Regions from separate parts of the Microbulbifer sp. ABF4_107 genome, predicted to be linked through region 3. Evidence: predicted binding sites of a transcription regulator. Region 3 holds the regulator's gene; each other region holds the start of a gene.
The links. The regulator PhoB, encoded in region 3, activates phosphate uptake and scavenging genes when phosphate is short. The targets are predictions, from matches to a motif close to TGTCATAAANNTGTAACA.
Positions count from the first base shown of each region.

Region 1 (6,324 bases), 910 kb from region 3:
GTTACCGCTGGGCTCAACGGCCTGGGTGAGCTTGGTCATGTGGGTGTCGGATTCCACTACCAGATTCACCGCGTAATCGTAAAAATCCTGTGCCCACCAGGTGTGCAGAATTTGATTTTCTGATTTGCCGGTGTAGTGGGGGAACATGGGTTTGTGGTACTGGGCAAAGCGCCACTGGGCGCTGCTGCCGTAGCTGGCGAGATCGCTCTGCAGCCAGTTGTTCTGGGCGCTGGCGTAGGAAGACCAGCCGCTGTTTTTAAACTGGCTGTTGAGTGTGTATACGCGCAGCAGCGGAGAAATCTGCACGGCACCGTAGGTGTCGCTGGGGTTGCAGTTGCCGTCAGTATTGAAGTCGGCTCCGAACACCTGACACAGGGTCGAGTAGTTGTCGTCTTCGTGGTTGCCGTGAGTGGGGATCAGTGGATAGATGCGCTTGTAGCTCAAACCGTCGATCTGGTCACTGGAATAGGTGAGCTCCCAATCGTCGAGATAGGCATTCATCTGAGAGGCGCTGTTGGCATCGGTGAAGTCACCGCCGTGCATCACTGCGAGTGGGCGAATTTTTGCCAGCAGCTGGTTGCCCTGGCGACGGTTGGTGTGACCGGTGCGGGTGTCACCGCCAGCAATGACTACAAAGGGGGAGTTATCGTTGGGGGCAGTCTTGAACCAGAAACGATCGCCACAGCCATCCTGGTCACATACGCGGAAGAATACATCGGAATCGGCGGAAAGATTTTCCAGGCGTACAAAACTGCTGTCGATACTGCCATCAAAGGTGTAGCTGGCATCCACGCCGGCGCTGGTCCAGCTTCCCTCGTTGGTGGAGTAGCCGTAGCTCACGTAAGGATTGGAGCTGCTGCCATCGGGAGAAAAGCCGATCACGGCGCTGGTGCGGCCGTCGGTGTCCCATACCAGGCGGTAATGTTTGGTGGCGGCACTGGCGTCTGCCGCACACAGGGCCATCAGCAGGCTCGCGGAGCCAGCCAGGCGAATAGAGTTACTTCCCAGAAACTGTTTCATGGGTTTTCCTGTCCAGGTTTTTATAGAAAGAAAATAAATGGAAATCAGAAGAACGAAAAAATACAGCGCGGGCAGTGTGCAGGGGGATTAGTGACAGCTTTTTGAATTCCCGGAGACGAGGCGCACAAACGCCGCATTGCGGTGTGGAATTGTGATGGACTGCCCATCCACGAAACTGACCGCCACCGCGCCGGACTTTAAATAGTTGTAAACGGTTTGTAATGAACCATCTTGTTCGGAAGTCCAATAATCACCGCGTTTGGTTTTTGGAAAGAAGGCGGTATCGATGGTGGGCTGGCCGGCTTTTGCGTCTGTGTAGACCAGGGTTTGCAGTTCACCAGCGGTGGGCAGTCGCCAGTCCTGTGCACCACACAACGTCTCTTCGCGGGTGCGCCGGATCAGGTCGGCGGTATCGCAGCGTTCTTCTTCGAAATAGCAGTCGCCATTGTTGGGTGTGCCAATCGCCGTCTGTTTTCTCGAAGCGGAAGTGGATACTGTAATGAGCCCCTCGCTCTGGTGGACCTGTTCCCGATACCAGGAGTAGGTCCAAAGGCCATCGTGAATATTTTCACTGTCGGTTTTCACTTCCCACAAAAGACTACTGCGACTGTCGCACACGCAGGACCAGGGGCCTGCCCAGTTAGGTAGCGGTACACCAGAGGAATCTATTTTTGTGAAATGGTATGGAACCGGTACGGGATCTTCCGGTTGATGCAGCGCTGCCGTAAGCAGCACACCGGCCGACAGTAAAAAAAGCACAAGCGAGCGTTGCCAGACTTTCATCGCGCCGGCTCCTCGAAAAATTGCAGGCGGATCGCACGGGTGTGGCGGGTGTGAGCAATCTGCGAGTGATCGAAGGCCGAGACCCACAGGCAGGTGCCATCGGCAATCGGCACGTCCAGCGTGGAGCCGGTAATCCGCTTGCGCGCAATTTCCAGATGCCAGTAGCCATCTTTCCATACGCCGCGGGCACGCACATCGGCGCGGTCCCCTTCAAAGCGATTGGAGTTGTACATCACCGACGGCATGACCGTGCCGGCCGGATAGCGCGCGTCCTGCGCGGCGGAGTAGGGCTGGTAGTCAAACCAGGGGATTACCCACTCCGCTTTTTCGTTTTGGTATTTACTGTCGTGTTTATTTTGGCCTGTTTGCAGCGCTGCCAGTTGCACCGGATCTATGGGCAGGCGTTTGGGTACTATGATGCTGGGCTTGTACCACTGCCAGTTCATCACGTAAGCACCGGACTCCTTGCCGTCTTGCTGGTAACCGGCGGTATAGCGGCGCTCTCCCGGGCGCACCTGATCCGGCGGGCCGATAAAGTTGTCGTCGGCGAGATACATGTCGTTGGTGCGCACCGCCTTCCAGTGCCAAAGGTCGTGCAGTTGCCCGTCACTGCTGTAGTGGTAACCCTTGCCATGCCAGTTGGCCGGGCGCTCGGATAGCGGTTTGCGCCCCAGGTGCGCAGTGCCGGCAGCGCCGAAAGCGCAGCTGGAGGACAGCAGCACGGCAAATTTGTCTTCGTAGTGGCGGGTTTCATCGAAATTGTGGAAACCCTGTTGCTGCACCTCCCAGCCATTTTCTGTTTTCAGCAGTGGCAGGTGCACCAGGCTGCGGGTGGCATCCCGCCAGCGGGCGGACAGAAAAAATTCTTCGCCGTTGGTAAGTGCCCGCAGGGTGACCTCGGTGGCGCCGTCATCGAAGTTGGCACCGCCGTCGGTGTAAACCGTGATTGGCATTGCCCGCTGCCACTGGGGTTCATCGGCGCGACCGTCGATCTCGATGGGGGAATGATCGGGGTCGATAAGTGGAATCTGCGCGACCGGCAGCGGGACCTGGCTCTGGCCGTGAGTTAGCAGCCAGCCACTTAAAAGCATCAGCAGGGTGGCGGTGACTAGTCCGCCGCCGACGAGCAGGCGCCCGGGAGATCGCTGCCCTGCCTGGGGAAGGCAAATTCGCACTAGGGACTTTCGGCCCCAGCGCACCAGGTAGAGCCCGGCGTGTAGCGCGATATACGCGAGCATCCCGATGGCACCCAGGTAGTGCCAGTCGCGCAGGCTCCACTCCACACCCGCCACACCCGCCGCGCCCGCAAACAGCAGCCAGCCGCTCCCCAGCGACAACAGCAGAACCGGGTATCCCGCGCGGATAATCGCCCGCTGCCAGCCCGGCCAGCGCCGGGTCGTGGCAGAGGTTGAGGTTCGGCAATCGCGCGCGCGATAGGCGGCCAGCAAGCGGTGGGCGACATAAAGGATGGCGACCAGGGTGACCGCCACTGCGCTAAGGAAGTGCAGTCCGATCACTTGCCCCTGGGGGAGCAGCTCTTCAAATCGGGCGACTTCCGGGCGAGAGAGACTGGCAATGCGCAATCCACTCAGCAGGCTGCACAGCACCGCAACGCCGGCAGCTCCGTGCAGCAGAATCCAGCGCAGGCTTTTGCGATTGTCGGCCACGTCCTCTCCCGTCCGGCTCTCAAAGGGCGGCAGACTAAACAGGCCAGATGGCAATTCAATGACACTGGCCGGTCAGAACACCAAATGACTTTTCACGATAAAATCTAAATGAGAATTCATTGCATTACGGGTTGCGGTTCATTAGACTCCCGTTCCAAATTCAAGGGGTAGTTCCTGGGGGCTCAATAATGCAATCAAATCCACGTATATTCGCCAGCTCTCTGCTGGCTGTCGCACTGGCCGCAGCCAATAGCGCCATCGCCGCTGAAGGGGAAAGTGAGGCGAGTGCAACCGCCATTGAAGAGATGACCGTAGTTGGCGTGCGCGAAAAGCGCGTAAGCCGCGGTGCCACCGGCCTGGCGCTGGCCATCAAGGATACTCCTCAGTCCATCAGCATCGTCGATCAGCGCACCATGGAAGACTTCGGCGTGACCGGCGCCAATGACGCCCTGGAGCTGAGCACCGGTGTCAACGTTGATCAGTACGAAACCAACCGCGCTACCTATAACTCCCGTGGCTTCGAGATCCAGCTTACCCAGGTCGACGGCCTCGGTATGACCAACGACTTCGGTACTGTAGTTGGCCAGCTGGATACCTTCCTGTTTGAAAAGATTGAGCTGATCCGCGGCGCCAACGGCCTGCTGACCGGTGTGGGCAACGCCTCCGGCACCATCAACTATGTGCGCAAGCGCCCGACCAATGAAACCGGTGGCATCGTCGATTTCCGTGGCGGCTCCTACGGCTACAAACGTGCCGCAGCAGACTACAACCAGGTGCTGACCGAAGATGGCAGCTGGGCCGGCCGTGTGGTTGTTGCTTACGAAGACAAGGACTCTCACATCCGTGACCAGCACGATGAGAAGATGTCTCTGTACGGTGTAGTGGACGGCCAGATCGGCACCAACGGTGTACTGACTGCCGGTGTGACCATTCGCGATGACAAGCAGGATTCCCCGATGTGGGGCTCATTGATTCTGTTCCGCGCAGACGGCAGCATGGCGGACTTCGATACCTCCACTTCCACCGCCGCCGACTGGGCCTACTGGGATACCGAATCCAAAACCGCGTTTGTTGAATATACCCACCAGCTGCCCGAGGGCTGGGAGGCCAAGTTCACCTACAACCGGCACGAGAACGAAACTCAATCCAAGCTTCTCTACGCGTGGGGTAGCTACATCAATGAAGACGGCACCGGACCGGTAGGCTGGCCGTATCGCGGAGCCACCGACAGCACCAACGATCTGCTGGACGCGAACCTGACCGGCGCATTCAATGCCTTTGGTCAGGAGCACACCCTGATTGCCGGAATCAGCCATTCAATGAAGGAGACCGCTTCTAGTTCTGCGCCGGCTCCGGACGAGCAAATGTTTCTTCCGCTTCCCATTCCGAATGGTGGAAAGGATTATCCGGAGCCCACATGGGGTGAGATGTCCCCTGCATCCGCCGGTGAGCAGGAACTGACCCGTCTCTACGCTGCGGCACGCCTGAGCATTACCGATGCGCTCAATGCGATCGTGGGGGTGAATTCCATCAAGCTGGCGCGCGAAGGTAGCTCTATTTACGGCGGTGGTGTATCCCAGACCTACTACCCGGATACCGAAGAGACCAGCCCGTATATGGGGCTGACCTACGACTTCACCGACAATATTCTCGGCTACGTTTCCTACTCCGATATTTTCCAGAATCAGGACCAGACCGATATCAACCGTGTCTATCTGGACCCGATGAAGGGCGTGAATATGGAAGCCGGGGTCAAGGCCGAGTGGTTCGACAGCCGCCTGTTGACCACTGCTGCGGTATTCAGTGCAGAGCAGCAGGGCCTGGCGACTTACGCAGGCCAGATAGATGGCACTTCCTGGTATGCCCCAAAAGACGTGAAGTCCGAGGGTTTTGAGATCGAAGCGGTCGGCCAGGTAACCGACAACGCGAACCTGACAGTGGGTCTGACCCATCTGGACCTGACTGGCCCGGACGGCAATGACATCTACGAATGGGTACCGCGCACCACCGCCCTGGTACGTTTTGATACTCGCCTGGATACCGTGCCGCAGCTGCGAGTGGGTGTGAACGGTCGCTGGCAGTCCGATATTATCGGTAGCTACGCCGAGCAGGACGCCTTCTTCCGCGCGGGCGCCTTCGCGTCTTATGAAGTGAGCGAGTCCGCGACTGTTCGATTCAACATCAACAACCTGTTCGACGAGAAGTACGTGGAAGGTCTGGCCTACGGTGCCATCTACGGTGCGCCGCGTCACGGTCAGGTATCGTTCCAGTACAGCTTCTGATATCGAACCATCGCCGTCAGGGGAGTTAAAAAAAGCCGGACAGACCAGTGGTTTGTCCGGCTTTTTTGTAAGACAACCGCCATTTATATCTTGTATGGCGTCGATTGATAAAAGCTAAATGAGAATACGTTGTATTTGATGCAATAGAGGACTAGACTGCCGTCTAAGCTGTAACCCGCATATTGGTCAGCCCTGTGCCTGTCCAGTGATGCTGCCCTCCGCTGATATTCGAATACGCGCATTTCAAGCATTCAAACATTATGAATAAAACCCTGTTCAAACTGCACAGCTGGATGGCACTGGCCGCTTTTGTTCCGCTGCTGGTCATCTGTATCACCGGCAGCATCCTGGTGTTCAAGCATGAGATCGACACCATGCTGGCGGCAGATGTGGTGCGGGTGGATTCCGCCGGGCGCGAGCGCCTGAGCCTGGATGCGCTGGAAGCGTCCATGCACCGGAACTTCCCGGATTACGAAGTTACCGGCTGGGCACTGTTTCAGGACAAAGACCGCGCGGACGTGGTCTACACCATGAAGTACGGTACCGACGACTGGACCTTCGCGCTGATGGAC
Region 1 is NZ_CM149983.1:2,861,590-2,867,913, reverse strand. Features, by position in the region: gene ACYX4K_RS11745 (DNRLRE domain-containing protein) at 1-1,020, opposite strand, end outside; gene ACYX4K_RS11740 (Lcl C-terminal domain-containing protein) at 1,108-1,803, opposite strand; gene ACYX4K_RS11735 (ethylbenzene dehydrogenase-related protein) at 1,800-3,470, opposite strand; gene ACYX4K_RS11730 (TonB-dependent siderophore receptor) at 3,659-5,752, shown strand; gene ACYX4K_RS11725 (PepSY-associated TM helix domain-containing protein) at 6,013-6,324, shown strand, end outside.
Region 1: a site for PhoB is predicted at 3,517-3,534, ahead of ACYX4K_RS11735 (ethylbenzene dehydrogenase-related protein). Genes of this name have one in related genera too.

Region 2 (6,324 bases), 2.0 Mb from region 3:
AAGCCACCGCGGGAAACCGTTTTGGTTACCGTGGGTTTGGGCTTGGTAGCGGAGTTCGGCACGGTGTAATTCACCTTGCCGGATCGGCCAATCACACTGCCATCTGACGTCATCAGTCGGTCGTAATGATTGGAGTACGGGTTGGTATAGCGGTAAACCGGGTTGTAGTAATAGTTGCGGTCGCGGCTATCCAGCATCTGACCGACCATAAAGCCGGTCATCAGCGGCAACCAGAAGCTGCCAGACTGGCGGCAATTGCCGAACTCGGTCTCGCACATATGGCGAGAGTCGTATTTCGGCCCGGTGCGCTCCGCTTCGCGCAGTGCCTGCTGATAGGCCGCCTCGCACTGCTCCTGGTCCAGCTCGGTCTTGTCGACGCAATCCTGCACCGACGCCACCACTTTGACCTCTTCTTTGGAGCTACAGCCCATGAGCGCCGCAACAATACCCAGCGCCAATGGCCGCAGGACAAAGTTGCGCCCCGGGTTTTTACGCAGGTTTTCCAGATTGATTGTCTTGGAACGTTTGATCGATTTCATAACCAGCTCCCCACTCAGTAGGACATGCAGGCGGCGTTCAGAACACCAACGGAAATCGTGGTCGCAGCGAGCATGACGCCCGCACTGATTTCACCGTCTTCAATGCGGGAAACAATGCGCGGCATAAACAGGAAACGGATAATCGCAAAAGCCAGCAGCTGTGCAATCAGCGCAATGAACGCCCAGGTAGCAAAATCCACCAGGGATACGGAGTTACTTGCCGCACCGCCGAGGGCAATGGCAAAACCGAGAATCGCACCGCCAAAGCCGATGGCTGCCGCGGTGTTCTTGTCTTCGCGAATCAGTTTCCATTCATCTTGCGGGGTCACCAGCGCATACAGGAACTTGAAGGCAATCAGCAGTACCAGCGAGATGCCAAAATAGGCAGCAAAGTGCAGGATGCCTGTCAGTAAATCGTAGTTTTGTTCCATCGGTGAGGTTCCTTGTTATCCGTGAATGGTAATTTGCGATGGTGTAAGGGAAATGCCGGTACTCAGTACCAGGCAACGGCTGAGGTAACCCCCGGCCTCCAGTTTTTCTTCTGCGGAAAGAAACAGAGATTCTGTGCGTTCGTCGGTCAGTGGACGCTCGAACAGCATGGTGAATTGATCGGTGCTGGAATGTGCACCATCTTCGTCGTAGGTGGTCTCCGCCATGTGCACCGGGTTGTGGTAGTCGCCGGTGGAGGTCCATACGCGCTGGTAGTCTCGGCCATCCAGTGCATAGGTGCCCGCGCCGATCTCTTTATCCAGCAGGTTTTTCCACGTAGCGTCTGTCGCGATGTCGCGGGTGTCGTAGAAGTGAAACAGTTTCACATCCACCACATGCTCATCGCGCTGGCCGCCTTCCGCGACCACCTGCAGCCAGGCATCGTCGTCGGTATAGAAGCGGTACACCCAGGTTCCATCCAGGTCCACCACGCCGGCGGCCTTGATGATCTGGGTAGGCTCGAAGGATTCGATGGTCAGCTCGTCGAGAATCAGGCGAATCGCCAGTGGATCGATCTCGAAACTGGCACCGAGGCGCAACCCCATGATTTCCGGGGTTTGCGGCTTCACTTCGGGCTTTTTGAATTTATCAATCAGTTTGCCAAACATGCGTCCTGGCCTTCCTTGTCCGCTACTTTCACATCAAAACACCGGTTCGCCGGCAGGCGCTGATCGGCGATGTAGTAGACGGTATCCCCCGCCTCGACATGCGCACTCAATGCCGGGTTGATTTCAATTTTTTGCTCGCCGGCTCGACGTACACCAAGCAACGTCGCAGAGAGCGCGTGCTTGAAATGATCGAACAAAGCGCCGAAGGGAATCGCCTGCTCGCCCTGATACTCCACGCTGTACTGGGTCATTCCATAGGTACTGTCCAGCAGCTGCCGATGCAGGCGCGCGGAACCGGGATCGAGGGAGGACTTTGCCAGCAGTTCAACCGCCACAGAAGGAATACATTCGATATTCGGACAGTGTGCACGCAACAAATCACCCACGTTTTCATCTTGGAAATACGCGGTTTTATGGCTGTGGGGGCTGACTTTGTCGCAGAACAATGCGGTCGTCAGGGTGACGTCATCCAGCGGGTTATCGATGATGATACGGGCCGCCTTGTCCAGGCTCGCGCGCAGCATACTCTCCCGGTGCGAGAACGAATCGACTTTGACAAAGTCGATACGGCCAGGCAGCGGGTTTTCGATTTCCGCCTCAACACACAACACCACTTCCGCAGCATCGCCATTGGTTTTTGACAGCAGTAATTCGATCAGGCGCAGAGTACGGGTACCGTTCCAACCGATAATTACCGTATGGTTTTCATGGTTCATATTGCGCAGCCCCTTTTTGCCCCGCTGGATAAATTCAGTCACACCAAAGCCCACCCGGGTTACGATCATCGCAAACAGGCTGAGTCCGAGGGGAATCACCCACAGGCTTACGGCCACTTTGCCCCACACAGTTGTGGGAGAAAAATCCCCGTAACCCACGGTGGACGCGGTAACCACCAGCCAATAGAAGAAGTTTTCCGGTGCGACAATGTCCGCCTCGCCTGCCAGTGACAACAGCAGATAACTGCCGATCACATAGGTTGCGGTGGTCACGAGAACGGTGGTGATACTGGCCCTAATAAAAAGCGACGCCAAAAGGCGTCGCACTTTATAGATCAACATGGTTTAGGCCTGGGTGCGTTTAGCCAGCAGCTGTGCCAGTTTATCGCTACCGCTAACCTGTCCGCCCGGGGTGATGCCCGCGGACTTCAGCTTGGCGTCCAGGCTGGAGCCACTTTCTTCGGTAGCCAGCTCTTCCGCCGCTTCCAGCTCTGCAGCGCGTTGCTGCTGCTTGGCCTTGATGCGCTCCATGCTGTCCAGCGCAGTTTTCACTTTGCTGTTGGCACCCATATGGCGGCTGGAAACCGCAACCTGGGCCTTCTGCACAGATTCCGTCGCTTTGATCTGATCGATCTGCTGCTCCATGCGACGCACATTGGCCTTCGCCTTGGAGATATTGCTCTTCAGCGTGATTTCGGAACTTTTGAAGCCCTGCAGAATGCTCTGTTCGGTTTCCAGCTGGGTTTCCAGCTCGGCAACACGCTCGGCACACTCAATGGCCAGCGCCTCGTCGCCCTTCTCGCTCGCGGCAATGGCGTGGTTGGTGTAGTTGTCTACATCCGCCTGCAGCGCCTTGGCCTTGTTCTCCGCCAGCTTGCGCTTGGCCATGATCTTGGTCAGGTTTTCGTCACAGGCTTTCAGCTCACTTTTCGCTTCGCGCAGTTCCTGATCGAGGATACGCAGAGACTGGCTGTCAGCAATCGCTTCAGTACCTTCGTTTACAGCGCCGCGCAGTGCGGTCCAGATTTTACTCAGGCTCATGCTACACCCTCCAATTCAAATTGCGCGGAATACAGGTCCAGGAAATCGCCCACATTGCCAAACAGGGTTTCCACCTCTTCGATCACCACTTCGTCTTTGCTGGACACAGAAAGTGCACCAAAGGCTACGTAATAGTCATTGCCACCAATGCTCTTTATCGCCACGGTGGTCAGCGGTACCAGCTGGTGTGTCTGCAGGATCAGCCGGTTCAGGGCCGCTTCGTCTTCTACCTGGCTGACGGGGAACAGGATGCTCTCCACCACAATCTGCCGCTCGCCTACATAAATAAAGGCATCTACACCCTCATCGTTAGAGACGCTCAGACAGTCGCCCTCCGCCTCGACCACCCAGTCGGGGTGATTTTCGGCCAATTGGCGCAGGTTTTCGTTGTTCCAGGTCATTTCAACTCCCTTGCACATGTGGAATATGAGTCACAAATATAACAGTAAATTTTTGATGGTCAACGGGTATCGGGCACTTTTGTTGCAAATAAACCACATACGGCTATCATGCGTAACAAATAGAGAGAGTACCATGGACCAGAAGCAAAGCCTCGAAAACCACCGCGCCCTGAGCCCCTACAAGCAGGCCATCGCCCGCTACGTCCGCGCCGCCATGGCCCTGAAAGGCGTGCGCTACAACGATCTTGCCAGCGCCCTTTCCAACAAAGGCATCGCCGTCACCCCGGAAAACCTGCGCAGCAAAGTCAGCAAGTGCATGTTCTCCGCCGACTTATTGGTGGCCATCCTCGACGTCCTCGACGCCGACGAAAAAGCGTTGCCGGATATTCTCAGGCAAACACGGGAATTGCAAAGCCAAGATGCTGACCAAGGGTGACTGCGCAGACAAGCAGCACCATGGTACAGATCGCAACACTCCGCTCACCGGCGGATAGCGGACTCCGCTTCGAGCGACGGCTGTTCGGTGACACAGGGGTTATTCCTGTTCAGAAAACCGTGTATTAACTCCAGACATCGCTCACGATCCGACTGCCATTGACTATGTGGCAACGGGAAAAGTGGCACTCCAGCCCGATGCAAGGCGTGGTATATGGACAGGTCCAGGTAATCACAGAAAGTACCGGGGTACCCTGTCAGGTCGATACCAAAATATTGACCATCGCGCTCACACAGCACGTCGACGACCTGTCCGGCCACGGTATAACCAACCCAGCATTGAACCCCCTGCTCCTCCAGAACCTCGCGCACTTCCGCGGCGAACCCACAAGCACCCTGACTCGCTCCCGCGTGATCATTCCGATGATCATGGGCAAGATAGTGCGCGAATAAATTACCATCGCTCAGAGCGCCTTTCTCGATAGAGCGAATAATCAGCTGCCGTTTCCGCGCGCGGGTAACAGCCACATTAAACATATCCGGCCGATTCAAATAGGCTCCCGCACGCGCGCTCACCGGGTCTATGGCAATCGACAACAGCATGAAATCTCGCTCCTCCCCCTGAAAGCCGTATGGGGTGGCAACCCGCAGGGACATTCGAGATATTTCCTGCGCACTAAATGCCTTGCGAATTTCCGTATCCAAATACTCTGCCTGGTCCCGAAACGGAGACAACACCCCCACCGATGGCATTGTGGGTAAATGCGCGTATTGATTCAGGTGTGCGCGCAATTCTGTCACAACCTCATCACGCTCCCGAGAGTTTCTACCACTGGCACTGCGCACACCGTCGACCAGACGAAAAGACAGGCCTGCATCATCTAACGCGCCAGGGCGCGACTGCATGATTTTTAGGCGGCCACCATAGAAGCGCGCATTACTGAAGCTGATCAGATCGGGCTTGCTGCGATAATGTTCATCGAGCATAGAAATCGCTGACTGCTTCCCGATCACATCGGAAGCGAGATCCAGCAGTGAGTGCTCCCGATAACTGAATTTGGAAGGTGGACCGCCGCTTTCTTCCATAACATCGTTCCAGATGCCCGCCTGCATTTTTCGCGATAAAAATGAAACATGTCGCAACTGCTTTCCATCACCGACGATCACCGCGCGCTGGCCCCGCTGCAGAGCTGGCAACGCACTGGCAATGTCGCACTGGGTGGCTTCGTCAAAGATCACCAGATCAAACATATCCGGGATGTTCGGCAAGGTATCGCTTACCTCATCCAAACACACCAGCCAGATCGGGTATGCCTCCAGAACCGCGCTGAAATCCAGCGCTGCAAACCGCTCCGCCTGCCGTTTGGAGGTCCGCGAACGGAGCGCCTGGTTGAACAACGACAAAGTAGACCGCTTTGTTTCGAGCAAATGTGCCAGGCATTCATTACGTGCGGTGTTCAAGTATGCTTTGGCAGCAGTTTCAAACTGTCTCCGGCTTTCACCTATTGTTTTCTGAAGATCCCATAGCGGCGCAATTTCAGATTTTGCCCCGGTACACGCACGCGCTATTTTTCCGGAAAATCTTCGCCACAAACCCAGCAAGCCCTTTGGGCGCGGCACCGCAGACATCTGCAGTGAACGCACAAACTGGCGCTCGACCCGGTCCAGCTGTCTGCGACGGTTCGCCAGATTTTGTTGCACCTCTGCCAGAGAACTCTCATCTGCCGGCAACCCCTCTTTCAGCAAGCTATCCAAGTGCGATTTCAACCCACGAGAAAGACCTTCGCTACCCGCACTCACAACACCCGCCTGCAAGCCAAAGGTATCGGCTAACTTCTGTCCGACAACGTCCACAGCATGCCGGGTTTTCGAAACAATCAGTACAGACTCGCCCTGTAGCACCCGGTCGATAGCCATAGCCGCGATGGTGTAGCTCTTTCCCGTTCCTGGCGGCCCGGATACGAGGCTCAACGTACTTTTTGCTGCACTCTCGAGTGCATGCGCTTGTGTTTCAGACAGCAGGACCGGCAATGACATTGGCGTGCTGACCGATCGCGTCTTGGATCGAGATTTCACAGTGGATGGTGTTTGACCC
Region 2 is NZ_CM149983.1:1,768,145-1,774,468, forward strand. Features, by position in the region: gene ACYX4K_RS07285 (DUF1190 domain-containing protein) at 1-539, opposite strand, end outside; gene ACYX4K_RS07290 (DUF350 domain-containing protein) at 554-970, opposite strand; gene ACYX4K_RS07295 (YjfK family protein) at 986-1,636, opposite strand; gene ACYX4K_RS07300 (potassium channel family protein) at 1,621-2,625, opposite strand; gene ACYX4K_RS07305 (PspA/IM30 family protein) at 2,698-3,393, opposite strand; gene ACYX4K_RS07310 (DUF2170 family protein) at 3,390-3,794, opposite strand; gene ACYX4K_RS07315 (DUF6471 domain-containing protein) at 3,928-4,230, shown strand; gene ACYX4K_RS07320 (DEAD/DEAH box helicase) at 4,275-6,324, opposite strand, start outside.
Region 2: a site for PhoB is predicted at 3,875-3,892, ahead of ACYX4K_RS07315 (DUF6471 domain-containing protein). Genes of this name have one in related genera too.

Region 3 (6,324 bases):
CGGAATCCTTCACCGAAAAATGCCCACCGCTGGCATCCATGCGCCAGCGCAGTTCAATCGGTCCGCCATCCGGGCTGTACTTCACCGCATTAAACGCCAGGTTGGCAAAGGCGCTGTGCAGCTCACCGGCGTCCCCGGTAATCGTGCAGTCCTCATCGCAGGCCACAGAAATCTCATGCCGCTCACCGCTCAGTGAGCGGGCTTCGCCAGCCACCCGTTCCATCAGCTCGCGCACCGACACCCGGTCGCGCCCACTGTCGCGCTCGGATGTCTCCAGCCGCGCCAGCAACAGCAGATCGTTTACCAGACCGGTCATACGCACCGTCTGCTCACTCATCTGCCCCAGGGGCCTGTCCCAATTGCGCGGCGCCTGGCCACTCATCTGCAGCGTCTCCAGGTAACCCGCGATCACCGTCAGCGGTGTGCGCAGCTCGTGAGAAACATTCGCCACAAAATCCCGCCGCATCTGCTCCAGGTTATGCAGCCGGGTAATATCCCGCACAATCACCAGCGCTTCATCCTGACCGAAGCGCGTAACTTCCACCTGCAGAATCCGCGAATCATCCCCCGGCGCCGGCAGCGTAATCGGCTGCTGATTCGCCCGCTTGCCGCCGCTCATTCGCTCGTACATATGCTCGACAAAACGCGGGTCGCGCACAAAGTTGACCAACGGCTGGCCCGCATCGTCCGGCTGTAAACGCAACATTTGCCCGGCGGCAGGGTTCCACCACGCCAGATTGCCATCGTCCTCCAGCGCCACAATACCCTCGCGCAATGCACTGGTACTGTCCTGCACCCGCCGCAGCATCGCGTGGAGCTTCTGCTTCTCTTTGCGGTGGCGGCGCTGCATGCGGTAGAAATCGTCGGTGATATCCCCCCACACACCAAAATTCGTCGGCGCCGGGCCGCGGCGGCCGTTGGCGAGCCAGCGGTCAAATTGATTTTGTTGCCACAGCAACCAGAAAACATAGGCGGCAAGACCAGCGCACAGCGCCAGCCACCAGTGGCCGCTGGCAAAACCGAGAATGGTGGTGCCGAGGGCGATAATGATAAAGCGGGAAAACTCGCCAATACTGCGATCGAGCATGATGGTTTGGCCATCTTGTTTCAGGTAGGTAAACCCGGTAATAGGAAAAACTACCGAGGTTCTAAGCGAAGGTCGAGTGCCGGGTAGGCGTTTTTGAAAGCGTCGGCGACAGGGATGTCGCCGACGCAGCGTACAGGGAAGTATTCACAGCGGTTTAGCTGAGCACATCCGTGTGCTCAGCCCTACGGGCAGCTAAAGCTGCTGAAAATTGTTCCCGACAATTTTTTCAAAAACTTTTACCTGGTGCTCGGCCGCCACAGGACTCGCTACGGAGCCCTCTACAATTCTTGGGTGTAGGTTACACCCTTTCCGCGGTCTGTACAGAAAAGCGGTAGCCGGTGCCGCGCACGGTCTGGATGTAGCGCTCGTGGCCATCCACCGTCAGGGCCTTGCGCAGGCGACGGATGTGAACATCCACGGTGCGCTCTTCCACATACACGTTGCCACCCCACACATGGTCCAGCAACTGGGTGCGGGTATAAGCGCGCTCCTGATGGCTCAGGAAAAACGTCAGCAGGCGGAACTCGGTTGGACCCATATCCACCGGATTGCCATTGATCGTCACCCGGTGGCTGATCGGATCCAGCACCAGGCCACCCGCCGTCAGCGGCTCCTCCGGCGTGCTCGGGCCCGCGCGGCGCAACACCGCCTTCAGGCGTGCAACCAGCTCGCGCGGTGAAAACGGCTTGGTAATGTAATCGTCCGCACCGGTCTCCAGACCCTTGATCTTGTGATCTTCCTCACCCTTGGCAGTGAGCATGATGATCGGCAGAGAAGAAGTCAGCTCATCCCGCTTCAGGCGACGGGCCAACTCAACCCCGGAAACATCCGGCAGCATCCAGTCCAGCAGAATCAGATCCGGTTTCTCATCAATGACCAGCGCGTGGGCCGCCTGGGCATTTTCCGCCTCAAGACAACGGTAATCCGCCATCTCCAGTGCTACCCGTAACATATCCCGCACCGGGGCTTCGTCGTCGACTATGAGGATCGTCTTGCTGTGCATCTGCCTGCCATACCCTAACTGAAGTGATTGTCATTTAACTGACTATTCTAGAGTGGCCATTTAACGTCACTTTAGTGACAAAAATATGACAGCCGTACGGGAAGCGCGGCTTGCGGGTCGGTGTCTGCGCTTAATTCCACAGGTAGTGGGAAAATATGCCTGCAAACAGCGCCATACCCACCCAATTATTGTTCAGGAATGCCCTGAAGCAGGCTTCTCGTTGCCGTGCGCGAATCAGCCACTGCTGGTAGCAAAACAGCCCGGCAGCTACCGCAACACCGCCGTAATACAGGGGGCCCATATCCGCGCGCCCTCCCAGCATCAACAGAGCCAGGATCACCATGCCCTGCAGGCAGCCGGTCATCACCCGGTCCATGTCGCCGAACAGGATGGCAGTGGACTTCACCCCGATCTTCAGGTCGTCGTCCCGGTCCACCATGGCATAAAAGGTATCGTAGGCCACGGTCCACAGCAGGTTGGCGGTAAACAGCACCCAGGCCACCGCCGGTACCTCATCGGTGACCGCGGCAAATGCCATGGGGATTCCCATACTGAACGCCGCACCCAGCACCACCTGGGGCAGATGGGTGTAGCGTTTGGCAAAGGGATAACAGAAGGCCAGCGCCAGCGCCGGCAGCGACAGCAGAATGGTCAGCTTGTTGGTGGTGAGCACCAGTAAAAATGCCAGCAGCATCAGGCCGGCGAACAGCATCAGTGCGCCTTTCGGGGTGGCGGCGCCGGTGGCGAGGGGGCGCTGGTTGGTGCGCTTTACGTGGCCGTCGATGTTGCGGTCGGCGAAGTCGTTGATGGCACAGCCGGCGGCGCGGGTGAGAATCACACCCAGGGTAAACACTACAAACAGGTGCAGCCCCGGCCAGCCCTTTGCGGCAATCCACAGCGCGGCCCAGGTGGGCCAGAGCAACAGCAGCGAGCCGATGGGCCTGTCCAGCCGGGCCAGTTGCCAATAGGGCTGGATACTGGGCCAGTGCTGCGCGAAGCGCTGCTGGACTTGTTGGCGAATGGCTTGCATGGCAGTTCCCGTATTCTTCCTGTCTCTTCAGATCATTGGCGGTTTGTGGGGATTGAACCCGCTGAGGAAGGTCTCTGCAACCAGCAGGGGTTTGTCGTGCAGCCAGAAGGTGGAGCGGCGGCCCCAGGCGTGGGTTTCGCTCTGGTCCAGTTCCGCCAGCTGGCACTGGGAATTGCGCTTTAGCTGATTGAGGACGATGGGGCCACGGCGGATGTCCGGCTGGCTGAACAGGAGTTCGCCGAGGGGGCGGTTGTCGAGGCTGCGCAGGTAGCGGGATTTGCCGGCGAGGGTGCGCTCGGGAAGGACGCTGCGGGCGTAAACCCAGGGCTGGGTGTCGCTGCCGTAGAGCAGGACTTCGCGGATCAGGGCGCGGTTGCGCTCTTTGAGGTTGAGGGCGCGGCGCTCTTCGAGGTTGGGTGTGTGCCAGCCCTGGTTGAGTATTTGTACGCTAAACTCGCCGTGGCTCAGGTGTTTGAGGGCGGCGGTGAGGGACCCTTTGTGTTGCAGCCAGGGCAGGAGGTGGTCCGGCGGGGTGTGGCCGTGCAAGCTTTCGAGGGGTTGTGGGTGCCAGTCGCCGATGGCCTCAAAGGGGGAGTGGTACAACGCAGACTCCGCGCGGGGTTATGCTGGTTTGAATTAACCGCATTGTACCTGAGGCGGACACGAGGGGAACTCGCTTTGCCCCTTGGGGGTGGGGTGGATATAGTGACGCACTGCCTTTACCCAGTTAAGAGGCTCTGAACAAACCCGGTGGCGGTGGCGCTACCGGGCACAGTCTTGTGAGACACGCCGTGAACCCATCCATGGGGGCTCTGCAAAAACATCCTGTTTTTGAAGGTCTCACAAGACTGTACCCGGTATCACCACCTTCGCCCGAATATAATTAGCGCTGAAAAACGATCAGAAAATCTGCCATTTGAAAGGTGGATGCAAAAACAGGACGGACCATGGGGCTTACCAAAAAAATCGTACTGGCCATGATCACGGGGATCTTGCTTGGCCTGTTGTTCAATGTACTCAACTCCAGTCAGGTGTTGGGTGCGACGGTTACCGGATTTATCAACAATTACCTCACCAATGGCCTGTTCGACATCATCGGACGGATTTTCATTGCGTCGCTGAAACTGATGGTGGTGCCACTGGTGCTGGTATCGCTGATCTGCGGGGCCTGCGCGTTGTCCGAGGGCAGCCGGGTGGGTGTGCTGGCGGGGAAGACGCTGCTGCTTTATTTGTGCACAACGGCGGTGGCGATTTCACTGGCGCTGCTGCTGGCGCTGGTGATTCAGCCCGGTGTGGGTATGGAGCACCTTGCGACGAATACGCAGTTCGAGGCGAAGGAGTCGCCGCCGCTGTCGGATGTACTGGTCAATATTTTCCCGACCAACCCGGTAATGGCGATGGCGGAAGGCAATATGCTGCAGATCATCGTGTTTGCCCTGCTGCTGGGTTACGCGATTTCCCGCAGCGGCAAGCCGGGTCAGCGGGTGGCGGCGTTCTTTAATGATCTGAACGAGGTGATTCTGCGCATGGTGGGTGTGCTGATGGTGTTTGCACCTTACGGGGTGTTTGCGCTGTTGGTGAACAAGATTGCGCTGTTGGGACTGGAGGCGATTCCGACTCTGGCGAAGTATTTCGGGGTGGTGCTGCTGGCGCTGATGATCCACGCCTTCGGTGTCTATCCGCTGCTGCTGAAATTGCTGTCGGGGCTGAACCCGGTGAAGCTGATCAAGAAAATGCGCCCGGCGATGGCGTTTGCCTTCAGTACCGCGTCTTCCGCGGCGACGATTCCGGTGACGCTGCAGACGGTGGAGAAGCGTCTGGGTGTGGATAACAAGATTGCCTCTTTCACTGTTCCCCTGGGTGCGACCATCAATATGGATGGTACGGCGATCATGCAGGGGGTGGCGACGGTGTTTATCTCCCAGTTGTATGGGATCGAGATCGGTCTGATGGGTTACCTGACGGTGATTCTGACCGCGACTCTCGCGTCTATCGGCACCGCTGGTGTGCCGGGTGTGGGTCTGATTATGCTGGCGATGGTGCTGGGCCAGGTAGGCCTGCCGGTTGAGGGCATTGCCATTGTGATGGGTGTGGATCGTTTGCTCGACATGGTGCGCACGGCGGTGAACATTACCGGGGATTCAGTGGTGAGCACGATTGTTGCGAAAAGTGAGGGGGCGCTGAACGTGGATACCTTCAATGACGACAACTACAACAGTGTGGTAAGTGAGGGTGAGGGCAAGGGCAAAGGAAAATCTTCCGCGGCCTGATCGCCTTCCTGCAGCTAAAGAAGGGCGAGCGCGTTGCGCGGCTCGCCCTTTTTCATTTCTGGCACTTTTCGCAATTACAGCGTGGCCATATCCCGCAATTCGTCGGCTTCGAGGTTGTCCTCCATCGCCTCCACCAGTTCTTCAACCATTTCCGTAAGCGCTTCCTTGATGGCTGCTTCGGTGGTGTCTTCGCCGGCGCGATTGTCGTGATAGCTGCGCACCCGGTATTTCTCACTGATTTTCAGATTGTCGATACTGATGCGTTGTTCACGCAGCGCGGTGCCACTGCGGTTGCTCAGGACGTAGCGAAATTCGCCGTTCAGGGTCACATTACCCTGTTCCAGGTCGTGGTCGCTTTTGGGTTTCATCGCGCTCAGGTGCTTGATGACTTTGAGGTTGATCGTGTTCTGCAGGTTCAGCAGGCCATTCTCCGCAACCAGAGGTACTTCTTCATCCTCGAGGTACTCAAACAGCACCCGCGCCAGTTCACTGTGAATGTGTTGGGTGTAATTGCGGATTGCTTCCTTCTTAAGATCGGCGAGACCGCCACCGTTGCCGGCGAGTGCCAGCATCAGCTGCATATTGCCGCTCGAAACCGGCATGGGTACATCGAGCTCGATTTCAGTCGGGGCAATGACCAGACTGGGGGTGTGGTCGTCGTTCCCCCAGAAGCTGTCCTGGGCAATGGTACTGGTGGATAGCGCAAGGCTACACACACCGACGGCGAGTAGCCGACGGATTCCTTGGGTTCTCATGCATCGCTCCCTGTTTTGATTTTTATACCGGGATAATTTTTCTTGGCGCTGTTTGATTGGGCGCGCCACGGCGAATGGTTTCGCTCTGTAATTTTTAGACGTCCGTCACAGGCTGCCACTTATCGATGCGGAGAGCAAAAAATTTCGGTGACTTGTGCGTCAGTGGTAGTCAGTTGTGT
Region 3 is NZ_CM149983.1:3,775,935-3,782,258, forward strand. Features, by position in the region: gene phoR (phosphate regulon sensor histidine kinase PhoR) at 1-1,087, opposite strand, end outside; gene phoB (phosphate regulon transcriptional regulator PhoB) at 1,386-2,090, opposite strand; gene ubiA (4-hydroxybenzoate octaprenyltransferase) at 2,221-3,120, opposite strand; gene ACYX4K_RS15495 (chorismate--pyruvate lyase family protein) at 3,148-3,723, opposite strand; gene ACYX4K_RS15500 (dicarboxylate/amino acid:cation symporter) at 4,068-5,390, shown strand; gene ACYX4K_RS15505 (hypothetical protein) at 5,465-6,145, opposite strand.